DNA from 2 places in the Cupriavidus sp. H18C1 genome. Region 1 is predicted to be linked to the other one. Evidence: riboswitches for the same ligand, from Rfam matches in the RefSeq annotation. Region 1 holds a riboswitch; the other holds the start of a gene.
What was found. A riboswitch is a leader RNA that binds a small molecule or an ion and turns the genes downstream of it on or off. The one in region 1 is predicted to bind glycine.
Positions count from the first base shown of each region.

Region 2: linked by a shared signal. The riboswitch ahead of OJJOAM_RS18145 (D-amino acid dehydrogenase) and the one ahead of gcvT (glycine cleavage system aminomethyltransferase GcvT) in region 1 are both predicted to bind glycine.

Region 1 covers NZ_CP186008.1:2,101,542-2,110,735, reverse strand. The annotation lists gene OJJOAM_RS09730 (UvrD-helicase domain-containing protein) at 31-2,115, opposite strand; glycine riboswitch at 2,347-2,443, shown strand; glycine riboswitch at 2,465-2,611, shown strand; gene gcvT (glycine cleavage system aminomethyltransferase GcvT) at 2,710-3,837, shown strand; gene gcvH (glycine cleavage system protein GcvH) at 3,945-4,325, shown strand; gene gcvP (aminomethyl-transferring glycine dehydrogenase) at 4,421-7,321, shown strand; gene OJJOAM_RS09710 (DUF421 domain-containing protein) at 7,461-7,994, shown strand; gene OJJOAM_RS09705 (L-serine ammonia-lyase) at 8,052-9,194, shown strand, end outside.
Region 2 covers NZ_CP186009.1:506,003-515,196, forward strand. The annotation lists gene OJJOAM_RS18125 (bifunctional diguanylate cyclase/phosphodiesterase) at 1-1,723, opposite strand, end outside; partial or broken gene OJJOAM_RS18130 (diguanylate cyclase domain-containing protein) at 1,963-4,042, shown strand; gene fumC (class II fumarate hydratase) at 4,244-5,620, shown strand; gene OJJOAM_RS18140 (diguanylate cyclase domain-containing protein) at 5,785-6,771, shown strand; glycine riboswitch at 6,906-7,022, shown strand; gene OJJOAM_RS18145 (D-amino acid dehydrogenase) at 7,079-8,416, shown strand; partial or broken gene OJJOAM_RS18150 (SDR family NAD(P)-dependent oxidoreductase) at 8,878-9,194, opposite strand, start outside.

The DNA of each region.
Region 1 (9,194 bases):
GCCTCAGGCCCCTCAGCCGCCCAAGCCGCTTCAGCCGGTGGCGGCCTTGGTGCCGAGCAGCGCCTTCAGCCCCGCCAGCCGGTCCTTCGGGCTCATCGCCGGCGTCTCGTCCTTCGGCGCCGGAGCCTCCTCGAGCTTCATCTCGCCGATGAAGCGCGACGGCTGGCACGAGTAGGTGTCGCGCGCGCGCTTGCGCTTCTTGCACCAGCTGATATGCAGGCTGCGCTGCGCGCGCGTGATGCCGACATACATCAGGCGGCGCTCCTCCTCGATCTTCTCGTCGCTCAGGTCCTCGTCCTCGCGGCAATGCGGCAGGATGCCCTCCTCCACGCCGACCAGGAACACATGCGGATATTCCAGGCCCTTGGACGCGTGCAGCGTCGACAGCCGCACCGCGTCGGGATCTTCCTCGCGGCCTTCGAGCATGCTCATCAGCGCGACGGTCTGCGTCAGCTCCAGCAGGTTCTTGCCCTCTTCGCCGAAACCGTCGGCGGTGTCGAAGCCCGTCGCCTCGCCATCGGGGGCCTCCGGCTTGGTGCCCTTGCGCTTGAGCCAGTCGAGGAACTCCAGCGTATTGGTCCATTTGGCCTGGGCCTGGCGCTCGTCGAAGGTGTCGTACAGATAGGCCTCGTAGTGGATGCCTTCCATCAGGTCGTCGAGCACCTCGGTGGCCGGATCGCGCGCGGCGCGGTCCGCCAGCCGCACCATCGCCTCGCAGAAGGTACGCAGCGGCTCGAGCTGGCGCGGCTGCAGCTTGCCTTCGATGCCACCCATCATCGCGGCCTCGAACAGCGAGACCTTGGCCTGGCCGGCGAAGGTGCCCAGCACCTCCAGCGTGGTATTCCCGACGCCGCGTCGCGGCGTGGTGACCGCGCGGATGAAGGCGGGATCGTCGTCGGGATTGGCGATCAGCCGCAGGTAGGCGCAGATGTCCTTGATCTCGGCCTTGTCGAAGAAGCTCTGCCCGCCCGACAGCACGTAAGGGATGCGCTCGCGGCGCAGGATCTGTTCGAACAGCCGCGCCTGGTGGTTGCCGCGATAAAGGATCGCGTAGTCGCGGAACTGCGCGCGCCGCTCGAACTTGTGCGCCGACAGCTTGAACACCACCGACTCGGCCTCGTGCTCCTCGTCGTTCATCTGCGTCACGGAGATGGGATCGCCCATGCCGTGCTCGCTCCACAGTGTCTTGTCGAACAGCTTGGGGTTGTTGGCGATCACCGCGTTGGCCGCCTGCAGGATGCGCACCGTGGAGCGGTAGTTCTGCTCCAGCTTGATGACCTTCAGGTTCGGAAAGTCGGTCTGCAGCAGGCGCAGGTTGTCCAGCGTGGCGCCGCGCCAGCCGTAGATCGCCTGGTCGTCGTCGCCGACCGCGGTGAAGGCCGGCGCGCGCAGATGCGAGCCGCCGGCCAGCAGCTTCAGCAGCTGGTACTGGCAGGCGTTGGTGTCCTGGTATTCGTCGACCAGGAAGTAGCGCAGCCGGTTCTGCCACTTGAGCCGCACGGTTTCGTCACGCGCGAACAGCTCGGCCGGCAGGCGGATCAGGTCGTCGAAGTCGACCGCCTGGTAGGCCGCCAGCGTGGCGACGTAGTTGCGGTAGATCAGCGCGGCCTGGTGCTGGTCGGCATCAAGGGCCTCGGCAATCGCGGTCTCCGGATCGACCATGCCGTTCTTCCACAGCGAGATCGTGCTCTGCACGCTGCGGATCAGCTTCTTGTCGGTGGTCGCCAGCTGTTCCTGGATCAGGCCGAAGCAGTCGTCGGCGTCCATGATCGAGAACTGGGGCTTCAGGCCCAGGTGCTCCGCCTCGGCGCGCAGGATCTGCACGCCGAGCGAATGGAAGGTACAGACGGTCAGCTGGCGCAGCGGGATGCGCTTGCCGTCGCGGGTCTTGCCCTCCATCAGCTTGGCGATCCGCTCCTGCATCTCCTTGGCGGCCTTGTTGGTGAAGGTCACCGCGGCGATATGGCGGGGCTCGAAGCCCTTGTCCTCGATCAGATGCGCGATCTTTTGCGTGATCACCCGGGTCTTGCCCGAGCCGGCGCCGGCGAGCACCAGGCAGGGGCCGTCCAGATAGCGGACGGCTTCGGATTGGGCGGCGTTCAGTCCGTGGGTCATCGGTCGGGGATCGGAGGTCGGGTACAGCGGGAGGTCGGACCGCATCGCAAAGGGCGCGGCCCGCGGGCGCGACGCGTTGGAGGACGGGTCGCGAGTGGGTCGCAAGTGGGTCGCGAACGGGTCGAAGCCGGCGATGTTAACACGGGGGCGGGGCCGGCCGAGACCCGGAAACCGACTCCTGCAACGCGCCGCTCTCGCGTTGACAGCCGCCAGGGCTGCGGTTAGAGTCGCGCCATCCGTCCGGGAGAGCGCGCGACTGTATCGTCATTCGCGCCGCCGAAGGGGAATCACCCGAAAACTCTCAGGCACCATGGACCGGGCGGATCGGCATGCAGTATGCACACGATGTATGCCGAACTCTGGAGAGCGACACCCGTCATTCATTAGCTGGATGATGAGCGTGTCCACCGAAGGGGCGCACGGCGAGGCCGGTCAGTCCGACGAGGACGGCAAGCCGGGCCGTAATCTCTCAGGTATCGAGGACAGAGGGGGTCATCCGTCGCGACGGTTCGCACCGAGCCGCGCGACGGATGACCCTTTTTGTTTGGCGCGCCGCGCGCGCCGGACCGAACGATGCCACGCTCCGAGGAATTCATGACGCTCCAGGCCACGCCCCTCAACGCCATCCACCGCGCCCTCGGCGCCCGCATGGTCGATTTCGGCGGATGGGACATGCCGGTCAACTACGGCTCGCAGATCGAGGAGCACCACGCGGTGCGCAGCGATGCGGGCATGTTCGACGTCTCGCACATGTGCGTCGTCGACCTCACCGGTCCCAATACCCGCGCCTTCCTGCGCGAACTGCTCGCCAACAACGTCGACAAGCTGCAAACCCCGGGCAAGGCGCTGTATTCCTGCATGCTCGACCCGAACGGCGGCGTGATCGACGACCTGATCGTCTACTTCTTCGCCGAGGACCGCTTCCGCCTGGTGGTCAACGCCAGCACCGCGACCGGCGATATCGACTGGATCCGCCAGCGCAATGCCGACACCGGCGCCGGCGTGACGATCACCCCGCGCCGTACCGATAACGCTCCCGATGGCGCGACCCCGCTGGCGATCGTCGCCGTGCAGGGCCCGAATGCGCGCGCCAAGGTCTGGAGCGCATTCCCGTCGACCCAGCCCAGCGAAGCGCTCAAGCCCTTCAACGCGATGGTGGTGCAGGACGCCGCCATCGGCGAAATCATGGTGGCCCGCACCGGCTACACCGGCGAGGACGGCTTCGAGCTGGTGGTGCCGGCCGACAACGTCGCCGCGGTCTGGGAAAAGCTGCATGCCGCCGGCGTGCGCCCGGCCGGCCTCGGCGCACGCGACACGCTGCGCCTGGAAGCCGGCATGAATCTGTACGGCCAGGACATGGACATCCACACCTCGCCGCTCGACGCGGGCCTGGCCTGGACGGTCGACCTGCAGAGCGAGCGCGATTTCGTCGGCAAGGCCGCGCTGGTGGCCAACGGCCAGCGCCAGCAGTTCGCCGGCCTGATCCTGCGGGACAAGGGCGGCGTGCTGCGCGCGCACCAGACCGTGCTGACCGCCGCCGGCGAGGGCGAGATCACCTCGGGCACCTTCAGCCCGACGCTGTCCCAATCGATCGCCTTCGCGCGCCTGCCCAAGGATGTGGCGCTCGGCAGCGAAGTCCAGGTGCTGATCCGCGACCGCAAACTGACTGCGACTGTGGTTAAACTGCCGTTTGTGCGCAATGGCAAGGCACTCGTGAGCTGACAGCTCGCATCGGACATCGTCCACCCGGTCACGCTGCGCCCCGCGGCCCCCTTCATCCCGATGGCACGCGGCGGCGCGACACAAGAATCTGAAATTGGAGAATCTCGATGAATTTCCCCGCTGACCTGAAGTACACCGAGTCGCACGAATGGGTGCGCGTCGAAACCGACGGCACGCTGACGATCGGCATCACCGATCACGCGCAGGATGCGCTCGGCGACATCGTCTTCCTGGAACTGCCCGAGGTCGGCAAGACGGTCGGCGCCGGCGACGCGCTGGCGGTGGTCGAATCGGTCAAGGCCGCGTCGGACATCTACGCGCCGGTGGCCGGCGAAGTGGTCGCCGTCAACGACGCCGTCAAGGACGCGCCCGAGAGCGTCAACGCCAACGCCTTCGATGCCTGGCTGTTCAAGATCAAGCCGGCCAACGGCGACGACGTCAACGGCCTGATGACGGCCGACGCCTACAAGGCCAGCGTCGGCGCCTGAGCCCGGCGCCCCGCCCGCGGCGCCGGGGACCATGGCTGACCACCATGTCCCGGCCCGCCTCTCCGAGTCACTTGCCATGAACGCTCCCCCTGCCCATGAACGCCGCTCAATCCGCTCGCCCTTCGCTGGCCGAACTCGAAGCTCGCGACGCCTTCTCCCACCGCCATATCGGGCCCGACGCCGCCGAACAGCAGCACATGCTGAAGGTGCTGGGCTACGACAGCCGCGCCGCGCTGATGGACGCCATCATCCCGGCCGCGATCCGCCGCCGCGACGGCATGCCGCTGGGCGAATTCACCGAGCCGCTGACCGAGGAAGCCGCGCTGGCCAAGCTGCGCGGCATCGCCCGCAAGAACAAGGTGTTCAAGAGCTTCATTGGCCAGGGCTACTACAACACGCTGACGCCGGGCGTGATCCTGCGCAATATCTTCGAGAACCCGGCCTGGTACACCGCCTACACGCCGTACCAGCCGGAGATCTCGCAGGGCCGCCTCGAAGCGATGCTGAACTTCCAGCAGATGGTCACCGACCTGACCGGCCTCGATATCGCCAACGCGTCGATGCTCGACGAAGGCACGGCCGCGGCCGAGGCGATGACGCTGCTGCAGCGCGTGAACAAGCACGCGTCGAATACCTTCTATGTGGCGGACGACGTGCTGCCGCAGACGATCGAAGTGGTGCGCACCCGTGCGCTGCCGCTCGGCATCGAGGTCAAGGTCGGTCCCGCCGCCGACGCGGCGCAGGCGCATGCCTTCGGCGTGCTGCTGCAATACCCGGGCGTCAACGGCGACGTGGCGGACTACCGCGCGATCGCCGATGCGGTGCACGCGGCCGGCGGCCTGGTGGTCGCGGCGGCGGACCTGCTGGCGCTGACACTGCTCACCGCGCCCGGCGAATGGGGCGCCGACGTGGCCGTCGGCAACTCGCAGCGCTTCGGCGTGCCGCTCGGCTTCGGCGGCCCGCACGCCGGCTATATGGCCGTGAAGGACGCCTACAAGCGCTCGATGCCGGGCCGCCTGGTCGGCGTCACCGTCGACGCGCAGGGCAACCCGGCCTACCGGCTCGCGCTGCAGACGCGCGAGCAGCATATCCGCCGCGAGAAGGCGACCTCGAACATCTGTACCGCGCAGGTGCTGCTGGCGGTCATGGCGTCGATGTACGCCGTCTACCACGGTCCGCAGGGCCTGAAGCGCATCGCGCAACGCGTGCATCGCCTGACCGCGACGCTGGCCGGCGGCCTGCAGGCTCTGGGCTACGCGCGCAGCAATGCGACCTTCTTCGACACGCTGACGATCGAGACCGGCGCCGCCACCGAGGCGATCCACGCCGCGGCCGCCGCGCGCGGCATCAATCTGCGCCGCGCCGGTGCCGCGCATGTCGGCATCTCGCTGGACGAGACCACCACCCGCGACGATGTGGTCGCACTGTGGGAGATCTTCGCGCAGGGCAAGCCGGTGCCGGCCTTCGACGCCCTGGAAGCCGCGGCCGATGACGGCTATCCGGCCGCGCTGTCGCGCCAGAGCGCCTACCTGACGCATCCGGTCTTCAACACGCATCACGCCGAACACGAGATGCTGCGCTATCTGCGCATGCTGGCCGACAAGGACCTGGCGCTCGACCGCACGATGATCCCGCTGGGCTCCTGCACGATGAAGCTCAACGCGACCAGCGAGATGATTCCGGTCACCTGGCCCGAGTTCTCCAGCATCCATCCGTTCGCGCCGGACGACCAGACCGTCGGCTACCGCGAGATGATCGCGCAGCTCGAGGCGATGCTGTGCGCCGCCACCGGCTACGCCGCCGTCAGCCTGCAGCCGAATGCCGGCTCGCAGGGCGAATACGCGGGCCTGCAGATCATCCACGCCTACCACGCGAGCCGCGGCGAAAGCCATCGCAATATCTGCCTGATCCCGTCGTCGGCGCACGGCACCAATCCGGCGTCCGCGCAGATGGCCGGCATGCAGGTGGTCGTGGTGGCCTGCGACGAGGATGGCAACGTCGATCTTGCCGATCTGGAGAAGAAGGCCGCGCAGCACAGCAAGAACCTCGCCGCGATCATGATCACCTACCCGTCCACGCACGGCGTGTTCGAGGAAGGCGTGCAGCGCATCTGCGAGATCGTCCACAGCCACGGCGGCCAGGTCTATGTCGACGGCGCCAACATGAACGCGATGGTGGGCACCGCGGCGCCGGGGCAGTTCGGCGGCGACGTGTCGCACCTGAACCTGCACAAGACCTTCTGCATTCCGCACGGCGGCGGCGGCCCGGGCGTCGGTCCGGTCGCGGTGGGCGCGCATCTGGCGCCGTTCCTGCCGAACCACACCAGCAGCGGCTATCGCCGCGCGGACGACGGCATCGGCGCGATCTCGGCCGCGCCCTACGGCTCGGCCAGCATCCTGCCGATCTCGTGGATGTATATCGCGATGATGGGCGCGCGCGGCCTGACCGCTGCCACCGAGAACGCGATCCTGGCGGCCAACTACGTCGCCAAGCGGCTGTCGGACTACTACCCGGTGCTGTACACCGGCGGCAACGGCCATATCGCGCACGAGTGCATTCTCGATCTGCGTCCGATCCAGAAAGCGACCGGCATCAGCAACGAGGATGTCGCCAAGCGGCTGATGGACTATGGCTTCCATGCGCCGACCATGAGCTTCCCGGTGCCGGGCACGCTGATGATCGAGCCGACCGAGAGCGAGGCGCTGCACGAGCTGGACCGCTTCATCGACGCGATGATCGCCATTCGCAAGGAGATCGCCCGTGTCGAGGACGGCAGCTTCGACCGCGAGGACAACCCGCTGAAGAACGCGCCGCACACCGCCGCCGTCATCACTGCCAACGAGTGGAACCACAAGTACACTCGTGAGGAAGCCGCCTATCCGGTCGCCTCGCTGCGGACGCAGAAGTACTGGCCGCCGGTCGGCCGTGCCGACAACGTCTACGGCGATCGCAACCTGTTCTGCTCGTGCATGCCGATGAGCGCGTACGAGGAGTAAGCAGGCAGTCAGCTCGCAGTCGGCGGGCGCTGCGGGCGATTCCGGCAGGGCGGCACCATCGCCGCCCGGACGCGGTCCTGCGTTCGGGCCTGAGGCTCTGGCGTTCGCGCCGGGGCTGCCATCGGTAAGGAGACTGTCGATGTGGGAGATGAACGCACCGTGGTGGGAATTTATCGTCCGTGGACTGATCGTCTACTTCGCCCTGCTGCTGATGATGCGGCTGGGCGGCAAACGACAGATCGGACAGATGACCCCATTCGATCTGATCCTGCTGCTGATCCTGTCCGAAGGCGTGCAGAACGCGATGGTCGGCGATGACAAGTCGGTGTCGGCCGGCCTGATCCTCGCCGCCACGCTGATCGGCGCCAACGTTCTCGTCAGCTGGCTCAGCTGGCGCAGCCGGCCCATCGAATACGCGGTCGAAGGCAAACCGCAGCTGCTGATTCGCGACGGCAAGGTCTTCGAAGACGTCATGCACGGCGCCCGGATCACGAGCGACGATCTGATGAAGGTACTGCGACGCGAGAACTGCACCAGCCTCGACGACGTGCATATCGCCATTCTCGAGAACGACGGCGCGATCAGCGTACTGAAACACAAGGACCTGCCGGAAGAACCTCCGGGGCCGGGCGTGTCGCTGTGGCACCGGCCGGAGGACGACAAGCCGGTCTAGCAACGCCGGCGACGCGGCCGATCCGCTTGCGGGTCCGGTGCGCGAAAGGAGATCCAATTGGCTGTCAGCGTATTCGACCTGTTCAAGGTCGGCATCGGGCCGTCCAGCTCGCATACGGTGGGACCGATGCGTGCGGCCGGCATGTTCGCACACGGACTGGAGCGCGACGGCGTGCTGCCGCAGGTCGCCAGCGTGCGGGTCGAGCTGTACGGCTCGCTCGGCGCGACCGGCAAGGGGCACGGCACCGACAAGGGCGTGATTCTCGGGCTGCTCGGCGAGGCGCCCGATACCATCGATCCTGACACCATCGACGCCAGGCTGGCCGAGCTGCGCGCCTCGCGCACGCTATCCCTGCTCGGCAAGCATCCGATTCCCTTCGTCGAAAAGGAACATATCGCGTTCTACCGGCGCGAAGCGCTGGCCGAGCATCCGAACGGCATGAAGTTCCATGCCTTCGATGCCGCGGGCGCGACGCTGCGCGAGGGCCGCTATCTGTCGGTCGGCGGCGGCTTCGTCGTCAGCGCGGGCGCGGCCAACACGCAGGTGCTCGAGGCCGACCGGCAACTGCCACATCCCTTCCGCAGCGGCCGCGCGATGCTCGACATGGCCAGCAGCAGTGGCAAGTCGATCGCACAGCTGATGCTCGAAAACGAATGCATCTGGCGCAGCGAAGCCGATGTGCGCGCCGGCCTGCTGCATATCTGGCAGGTGATGCAGGCCTGCGTCGCGCGCGGCTGCCGCACCGATGGCGAGCTGCCGGGCCCGTTCAAGGTCAAACGGCGCGCGCCGGAGCTGTACCGCAATCTGACCGAGCGCGCCGAACGCACGCTGTCCGACCCGCTGTCGGTGATGGATTGGGTCAACCTCTATGCGATGGCCGTCAACGAGGAGAACGCGGCCGGCGGCCGCGTGGTGACGGCGCCGACCAATGGCGCGGCGGGCATCATTCCGGCCGTGCTGCATTACTACGATCGCTTCGTGCCCGGTGCGAACGAGCGTGGCGTGATCGACTTCCTGCTGACGGCCGGCGCGATCGGTCTGCTGTACAAGCTGAACGCGTCGATCTCCGGGGCCGAAGTCGGCTGCCAGGGCGAGGTTGGCGTGGCGTGTTCGATGGCCGCCGGCGCGCTGGCGGCGGTGCTCGGCGGCACGCCGGAGCAGGTCGAGAATGCCGCGGAGATCGGCATGGAGCACAACCTG
Region 2 (9,194 bases), on a different replicon from region 1:
GCACGGCGGCGCGCAGCCGGTCGGCCATCGTGCGCAGCACGTCGTCGCCGACATGGTGTCCGAGCGAATCGTTGATGCGCTTGAACTGGTCCAGGTCGATCAGCAGCAGCGCGACCCGTCCGTCGCGGGCACCGATCGCCTGCAGCAGCGCGTCGGCGCGTCCGCTCAGATAGTCGCGGTTGGGCAGCCCGGTCAGCGTGTCGTGGTGCGCGAGATGATCGATATAGGCATCGGCGCGCCGGCGCTCGGTCAGATCGTGCGCGATCGCCAGGTAGCCGCCGGTGCCGTCCTGCGCGGCATCGCCGTGTTGCTTGCCGGCGTCGCCACCGGCCACCGGCAGCGGCAACAGCGTCAACTGCACGGGCAGCGTCGAGCCGCCCTTGCGGACGTAATGCCAGGTGTGCTCGTCGACCAGCCCGAGGCGCGGCTTGGCGATCAGCGCTTCGAAACCGGGAGCGACCGGCTGGCCCAGCTCCGCGGACAGTGCGCGGGCCCGCGCGGCCAGTTCGCCCGGCTCGTGCAGCGCGCTGTACGGAATGCGTCCGACCAGTTCGTGCGCCTGGTACCACAGCATTTGCTCGCCGGGCCGATTGATCGAGGTGATGGTGCCGTGCCGGTCGAACGCGATCACGCAGATCGGTGCATGGTCGAGCAGGCGTGCGTGCCGCTGCGCCACCACGTCGGCCGACTGCCTGGCGCGCTCCGCGGCGCGGCGCCGCGCCGCCAGATGCCACACCAGCCAGCCGAGCAGCGCGGTACCCAGCGTGCCGGCCGCGATCACCAGCGGTACCGGGGCGGGGCCGCCATCCTCGAAGGCGGGCAGCGTGGTCGCGCGCACGGTCCAGAGCTGGCCGCCGAACGACAGCTCGCGATCGAGCTGGCGCAGCGGATGCGAATGCGCGCGGGGCGCCGCCTCGCCCCCGGCCCGGGCCAGCAGCAAGGGGCTGGCGGCGGAGGGCCGCCCCTGATACAGCGCCAGGGACAGCTTGCCGCCATGGACGGCCGCCGCGTCGGCAAGCAGGTCGCCGAGCCGGTAGGCGGCATAGACATAGCCGAGCAGCGCCTGCCGGCGCTCCTCCACCGCGTTCAGCGGCATGCCGTTGCGGTAGACCGGCAGATACAGCACCGTGCCCTGCAGCGCGACGCTGCGATGCGCTTCGCGCAGCAGCGTCACGCGGGAAGTCATGCGCGCCTGCATCGCGTCGCGCGCCGCCTCGGCCGCCGCACGGCGTGCCGGGTCGGACAGATGGTCGAAGCCCAGCGCGCCGATGGTGCGGCCGGCGAAGGGCTCGACATAGACGCCCGGCGCGTAGACCTCGCGCTCGCCGCGCGGGAACACATCGAAGGCGGGCAGGCCGTCGGCGCGCACGGCGTCGATCAGCGCGTCCAGCCCGGAGGCGTCCGTCAACCTGGCATAGCCGACCGAGTGGATGCCGGCCGGCAGATCGTCGATCTGCGTGGCGAGCATATAGGCGCGCCATTGGTCGCGCGTGGTCTCGGGATCGGCCGCCAGCAGGCCGCTGGCCCCGCGCAGCAAACGCTCGCCGGTGTCCAGCCGCTGGCGCACCGCCATCACGCTCGCCGCGAGCATCGCATCGAGCCGCTGCACGGCCGCCCGCTCGCTCCACGCGGCGGTCTGCACGGCGGCCACCGCGGTGGCGCAGGCGCCGGCGGCCACGACCAGCAGAGCCAGGACGGCGGGAGGGAGCGAAGGCAGTTTCATCGCGATAGCAAGGCGGCCGGGCGGCCTGGATTTGGGGGCGCCGGAGCGTGGCGCCAGAGCGGTGACCGGCACCGATGCCGCTGGCGTCCAGGCTCCGATCACGGCTTGGACTATACCGCGCGAAATGCACTTTGCGACAGCCGCCAGGCCCGTGCCGGCTACTCGCACCATGCCGCTCGATGTGATACGGTGACGCCTACGGAACCCGCCGACCCCGGGGAACGCCCTTGCGGGCACGCATGCAACCGTCCCCCTTGCTCGACGCCTCGCCCAACGCACCGCAGAAAGGACCGCACGACGCACCGAACGACGATCGCCGCGAGCAACCGGCCGCGGCACAGGCCCGTCGTCCGCGTTTTGCGCTGTCGTTGACGACCCGCATCGCGCTGGTCACCGCCGGCCTGTCGACGGTGCTCGGCACCGCGCTGGTGGTGGGCTCGCTGCAATCGGCCCATGCCGACCTGCGTGCCGCCCTGCAGGCGCAGCAGGATTCCGTGGTCAAGCTCACCGCGGAACAGCTCGACACCGCGGTCACCGATCGCCTGATCCTGCTCGAACACCTGGCCCCGCAATTCAAGACCATGATGGACGCGCCGCCGGCGCAGTTGCAGGCGATGCTGATCCGCGCGCTGCCGATTCCCGGCACCTTCAACGGCGCTGTCGTCGTTGACGCCAAGGGCATGCTGCTGGCCCGCGACGGCACCATGGTATCGGTCGCGGATCGCACCTACTTCCGCGAGACCGCACGCACGCTGGCGCCGGTGATCAGCCCGCCGATCCGGGCGCGGGCGGACGGTTCGGTTGGCGTGCTGCTGGCCGTGCCGATCGTCTCGGACGACAAGACCTTCCTCGGCCTGGTGGGCGGCTGGATCGACCTGGGCCGCTCCAACTTCCTGGTGGAAGTGCCGCACAGCCCGATCGGCAGCACCGGATTCTATTGCCTGGTTTCCGCCGGGCCTCAACCGGTCTACGTGCAGCACCGGTTGCAGCAGCAGGTGGGACGACCGGCGCGCGCCCAGGGCGAGACCTGCGGGGTGCAGGCGCAACCGGCCACGTTCGAGTTCGTGACCCCGCGCGAGCCGATCATCGCACGGTATTTGATGGCCACCACCGGCTGGGAGCTGGTCGCGGTGCTGCCGGCCAAGGAGGCCTTCCAGCCCTTGCACGCGATGCAGCAGCGCTTCCTGCTGTGGTCGGCGGTCGCGGTCGGCATGGTGGCGCTGCTGAACTGGTTCGCGGTGCACTGGATGTTCACGCCGCTGGCGCAGTTGCGGCGCGTGGTGCGCGACAGCGCGCGCGACCTGTCGGCCTATGAGCGGCTGTCGACCCATCGCCACGACGAGATCGGCGTGCTGGCGCGCGCCTTTGCCCGCCTGATGCGCGACGTGCGCGAGCGCCGCGAACAGCTGCATCGCAGCGAGGCGCGCCTGCGCGCGGTCACCGACACGCTGCCCTCGCTGCTGGCCTTCATCGACACCGACGAGCGCTACGTCTTCAACAACCTCGCCTACGAGCGCACCTTCGGCATTCCGCTCGAGCAGCTGCGCGGGCATGACGCTGCGCGAACTGCTGGGCGAGGCTCGCTACGCGCGCATCCAGCCGTACCTGCAGCAGGCGCTCGCCGGCACCGCGGTGACCTTCGAGACCGAATTCCACGATCCCGACTACCACTGCACCGAGACCAATTTCCGCCCCGAGTGGAGCGCCGACGGCAGCCGCGTCGAGGGCGTGCATGTCCATGTGCAGGACATCACCGCGCGCAAGCTCGAGACGCTGCGGCTGGCGCAGATCTCGCGCCTGGACCACCTGACGCAGCTGCTTAACCGCAGCGCCTTCGAGACGCGGCTGGCCGAAGCGATGGCGCGCAGCCGTTCGCAGGAGCGCTTGATGGCGCTGCTGTACCTCGACATGGACCGCTTCAAGGCGGTCAACGACCACTATGGACACGCGGCCGGCGACCAGCTGCTGCAGAGCTTCGCCAAACGCGTGCAGCGCTGCGTGCGCGAGCGCGACGCGGTGGCGCGCCTGGGCGGGGACGAGTTCGCCATCGTCATGGAGGACATCGACCGGCCCGATGTCGCGGTGCGCGTGGCCGGCGCGATCCTGCATTCGGTGGGCCGCCGCTTCTTCATCGAAGGCGCCTTCGTCGACGTCAATGTCAGCATCGGCATCGCGTTGTACCAGGGTGCCCCGATCACGTGGCAGCAGCTGGCCAAGGAGGCCGATGCGCTGCTGTACCGCGCCAAGGACGGCGGACGCGGGCGCTTCGAGATCGGCCCGCCGGAGCTGGCGAACCGGTCGCGCGAAGCGCGCTCGTAGGGCGACCTTCGCCGCCGGGGCCGCAATGCGCGTCGGCGGCATTCGCGGCATTCGCGGCATTCGCGGCACCGACAGCGGCATCCGGGCCACCGGCGGCACCAGCGGCAACCGCGGCACCGTCGGCGTATCCTAGAAGACCGATTCGTACCGTTCGTTCACAGGAGCCAGTCATGTCAGACCAGCAGCCCCCCAGCGACCCGCATCGAACAGGACAGCCTGGGCCAGGTACCCGTCCCCGCCGACCACCTGTGGGGCGCGCAGACCGAGCGCTCGCGCCAGAACTTCCGCATCGGCAACGAGAAGATGCCGCCGGCGCTGATCGAGGCATTTGCGATCCTGAAGCTGTGCGCGGCACGCGCGAACCGCGAACTGAACGTGCTCGACGCGGGGCTGGCGCAGGCGATCGAACAGGCCGCCGAGGAGATCATCGCCGGCCAGTGGCCCGACGAGTTTCCGCTGTCGGTCTGGCAGACCGGCTCGGGCACACAGACCAACATGAACCTGAACGAGGTGATCGCCAACCGTGCGATCCAGCTGCTCGGCGGCGAGGTCGGCAGCAAGCGGCCCGTTCATCCCAACGACCACGTCAACGCGAGCCAGTCGTCCAACGACAGCTTCCCGACCGCGATGCATATCGCCGCGGCGCGGGCGGTGCAGCGCCAGCTGCTGCCGGCGCTTGAGACGCTGCAGAAGACGCTCGGCAGCAAGGTCGAGGCCTTCGCCGATATCGTCAAGGTCGGCCGCACCCATCTGCAGGATGCCGTGCCGCTGACGCTGGGCCAGGAGTTCTCCGGCTACCAGGCGCAGGTCGCCGACGCGCAGGCGCGGCTGCACCAGGCCGTGCTGCGCGCGATGCCGGTGCCCCAGGGCGGCACTGCGGTCGGCACCGGCCTCAATGCGCCGGCCGGCTTTGCCGCCGCCTTCGCGCGCGCGCTGGCGGACTACACCGGCCTGCCGTTCGAGCCCGCCGCCAACCGCTACGCGCTGCAGGCCGCGCACGACGCGCTGGCCGACCTGTCGGGCGCGCTGAACACCACGGCTTCGTCCTTCCTGAAGATCGCGCGCGACTTCATGCTGCTGGGCTCGGGCCCGCGCGCGGGCTTTGCCGAGCTGCAGCTGCCGGCCAACGAGCCGGGTTCGTCGATCATGCCGGGCAAGGTCAATCCGACCCAGGCCGAGGCGCTGGCGATGGTCTGCTGCCGCGTGATCGGCAACCACACCACCATCACGCTGGCCAACGGGCTGGGCACGCTGGAGCTGAACGCCTACAAGCCGGTCATCGTTTACAGCCTGCTGCAGTCGGTTACACTGCTGGCCGACGCGGCGGCCAGCTTCGCCGAACACATGGTGGCCGGCGTCGAGGCGGACCGGGCGCGCATCGCCGACCTGCTCGAACGGTCGCTGATGCCCGTCACCGCGCTGAACCCGCATATCGGCTACGACAAGGCGGCCGAAATCGCCAAGCTCGCCGTGGCACGCAATCTGTCGCTGCGCGAGGCGGCGATCGCCTCCGGCCATGTCACCGCCGAGCAGTTCGAGCAATGGATCGACCTGAAAGGGATGACGCGCGAGGTGTAGCGCCGGCGCACCGGTGCTGGCGGCCACGTCCACGACGGCGCATACGGCCGCCCACACATGGAACGACCCTATCGACCGGCCCCGCGCTGCCGCGGCGGCCGGCGACAAACCCGCTTGAGACGGGCAGACGACGATCGGGGGGTAACAACGATCGCATTGACGAGATGATTCCTGCTCCCATTCCCGCCGATGACCAGCGGCGCCTCGACGCGCTGTACTCCCTGAACCTGCTCGATACCGCCGCCGAAGAGCGCTTCGACCGGCTGACCCGCCTGGCCAGGCGGCTGTTCGACGTACCGATCGCGCTGGTCAGCCTGGTCGACGCCAGGCGCCAGTGGTTCAAGTCCTCGTTCGGCCTGGCCGCCCGCGAAACGCCGCGCGAGCAATCGTTCTGCGGCCACGCGATCCTGCGCGACGATCTGCTGATCGTGCCCGATGCGCTGCAGGACCAGCGCTTTCACGACAACCCGCTGGTCACGGGCGCGCCCGGCGTGCGTTTCTATGCCGGCTGCCCGCTCGCGGTACGGGGCGGCGCCAAGGTCGGCACGCTGTGCCTGATCGACACCGAGCCGCGCGAGTTCGACAAGGACGATCAGGCGCTGCTGCACGATCTGGGTCGCCTGGCCGAGCAGGAACTGGAGTCGGCGCAACTGGCCTCGATGGACGACCTGACGATGCTGTCGAACCGCCGCGGCTTCTCGGCGCTGGCGCAGCATGCGCTGGCGGTCTGCCAGCGCCAGGGGATGCCGGTCACGCTGCTGTTCTTCGACATGGACGGCTTCAAGGCCATCAACGACCGCTTCGGGCACGCCGAGGGCGATCTGGCGCTGGCCGCCTTCGCCGACCACCTGCGCCAGGCCTTCCGCGAGTCCGACCTGATCGGACGGCTGGGCGGCGACGAGTTCGTCGTGCTGCTGGTCGACGCCTCGGCCGACCCGTGCGACGCGATGCTGGCCCGGCTGCGGCAAGTCGTGGACGCGTACAACGCGCAGAGCCAGCGCGGCTATGCGCTGGATTTCAGCGCCGGCGCGGTCGCCTTCGATCCCGCCCGGCACACCGGCATCGCGGACCTGCTGGCGCAGGCCGACCAGGCGATGTACGCCAACAAGCAGGCACGCAGGAAGGGAACGCCGCCCGCCGCGCCACAGTAACTCGCGTTGCGGCCGCCGCCGCGCCGTGTTACTGTCCGCCCATCCAGGAGAAAGCGAGCCTGCGGCGCGACAGCGCGGCGGCGGCGCTGCCGAAGCGCGTACCCCCGAAACGCTCAGGTACCGAAGACTGGAGACGACAACGAACTGGAGAGCGCCGCCATCATGGTTAAGCGATGACGGCCGCCGAAGGGGCAAACCGGGTCCGGGGCGGACGCGGTGAATCTCTCAGGCAAAAGGACAGTGGGGGCAGCCGGGTTGGCATCGACGATGCCGGCCGGCTGCCCCTTTTTGCATCCTGGAGCCTGAAATGAAAGTCATCGTGATGGGGGCCGGCGTGATCGGCGTGGCCTCGGCGTGGTATCTGTCCAAGGCCGGCCACGAGGTCGTGGTGCTCGAGCGCAATGCCGGCGCGGCACGCGAAACCAGCTTCGGCAACGGCGGCCAGATCTCGGTCAGCCATGCGGAACCCTGGGCCAACCCGTCGGCGCCGCTGAAGCTGCTCAGCTGGCTGGGACGCGAGGACGCACCGCTGCTGTTCCGCCTGCGCGCCGACCCGGCGCAATGGTCGTGGGGCCTGAAGTTCCTGCGCGAGTGTCCGGCCCGCCGATCCACCCGCAACATGATCCAGCTGCTCAACCTCGGCACCTACAGCCGCGCCAGCCTGCAGGCGCTGCGCGCCGAGACCGGCATCGAATACGATCATCTGACCCGCGGCATCCTGCACTTCTATACCAGCCAGAAGGAATTCGACGCGGCCATCGAGCCGGCGCGCATCATGCGCGAGCTGGGCTGCGAGCGCCGCGTGATCGGTCCCGACGAAGTGGTGAAGCTCGAACCGGCGCTGGCCTCGATCGCGCCGCGGCTGGCGGGCGCCACCTACACCAGCGAGGACGAGTCCGGCGACGTGCACCGCTTCACCACGGGGCTGGCGGCGCTGTGCGAGGCGCGCGGCGTGCGCTTCCGCTACGGCGTGCGCGTGCAGCGGCTGCTGGCCGAAGGCGGGCGCATGCGCGGGGTCGAGATCGCCGACGAGACCGGCGCCTACACCGTCGAGCAGGCCGACGCCTATGTGCTCGCGCTCGGCAGCTTCAGCCCGATGCTGGCGCGGCCGCTCGGCGTCAAGCTCGACATCTATCCGGCCAAGGGTTACTCGGCCACGCTGCCGGTGCTCGACCCGGAGCGCGCGCCGAGCGTCAGCCTGACCGACGACGAGTACAAGCTGGTGTTCTCGCGTCTGGGCGACCGGCTGCGCATCGCGGGCACCGCGGAGCTCAACGGCTATTCGATGGAGCTGAACCCGGTGCGCTGCGAGGCCATCGTGCGGCGCACGCTGGAGATCTTCCCCGGTGTCAGCCGTCCCGAACTGGCGCGCTACTGGACCGGCCTGCGACCCGCGACGCCGGGCAACGTGCCGTATATCGGCGCGAGCGCGGTGCAGGGGCTGTACCTGAACACGGGCCATGGCACGCTGGGCTGGACCCACGGCTGCGGCTCGGGACGCGCGATCGCCGAGCTGATCAGCGGCCGCGTGCCGGAAGTGGACTTCGGCTTCTGCGGTCCGCTGCCGGAGGCGCCGCGGATGGCGCGACCGCTCGCGCCGGTGGTCGCCACGCGCGCGGCCGCGTCGGAGCCGGCCGAGGCCTGATGCCCTGATACAGGCCTGAAACAACGACACCGGCGCGGCATCGACATGCGCGCCGGTGTTTTCGTTTTCATCGTTGGCGTGGATCCAACCGGCACGCATCGGGACGCGCATCGAGACAGGCATGCGGACATGCATCCGGACCCGCCTGCGCTCGAAAGCGTACCCGTTTCTGCGTGCGCCTTGCGCAAACCGTACCCGTTTCTGCGTACCCTTTCACGAGCGTCGACGGGACGGCTGATGACGATGAATCCCGCGGTAAAACCGCCGTGCCGGCACGCGATGGAAAGCGGCACCGTACCCGTTTCTGCGTAGCCGGAACTCGATCAATATGGACGCCGCGCGCAAAGCGTACCCGTTTCTGCGTGCCGGGCAGCGGTGCGAAACCAGGTCCTGCGCGACCGCGATGCGCCACCACCCCACCATCACGCCAGCACCGTCGCACCATCCCGCCATCGCCGGGCTCAGGCGATGGTATCCACCACGCCGCCATCGACCCGCAACGCGGCGCCGGTGGTCGCCGATGCCTGCGGCGAACAGACGTACACCACCATGTGCGCGACCTCCTCCACCGTGGCCGCGCGCTGGAGGATCGAGCTGGGCCGATGCGCCTTGACGAACTGGGCCGCCGCCTCCTCGATCGACAGCCCCGCCTTGTCGGCGTCCTCGCGCAGCATCTCGCGCAGGCCGTCCGACAGCGTCGGCCCCGGCAATACCGCATTAACCGTGACGCCGGTACCGCTGAGCCGTTTGGCGAGGCCGCGCGACACCGCCAGCTGCG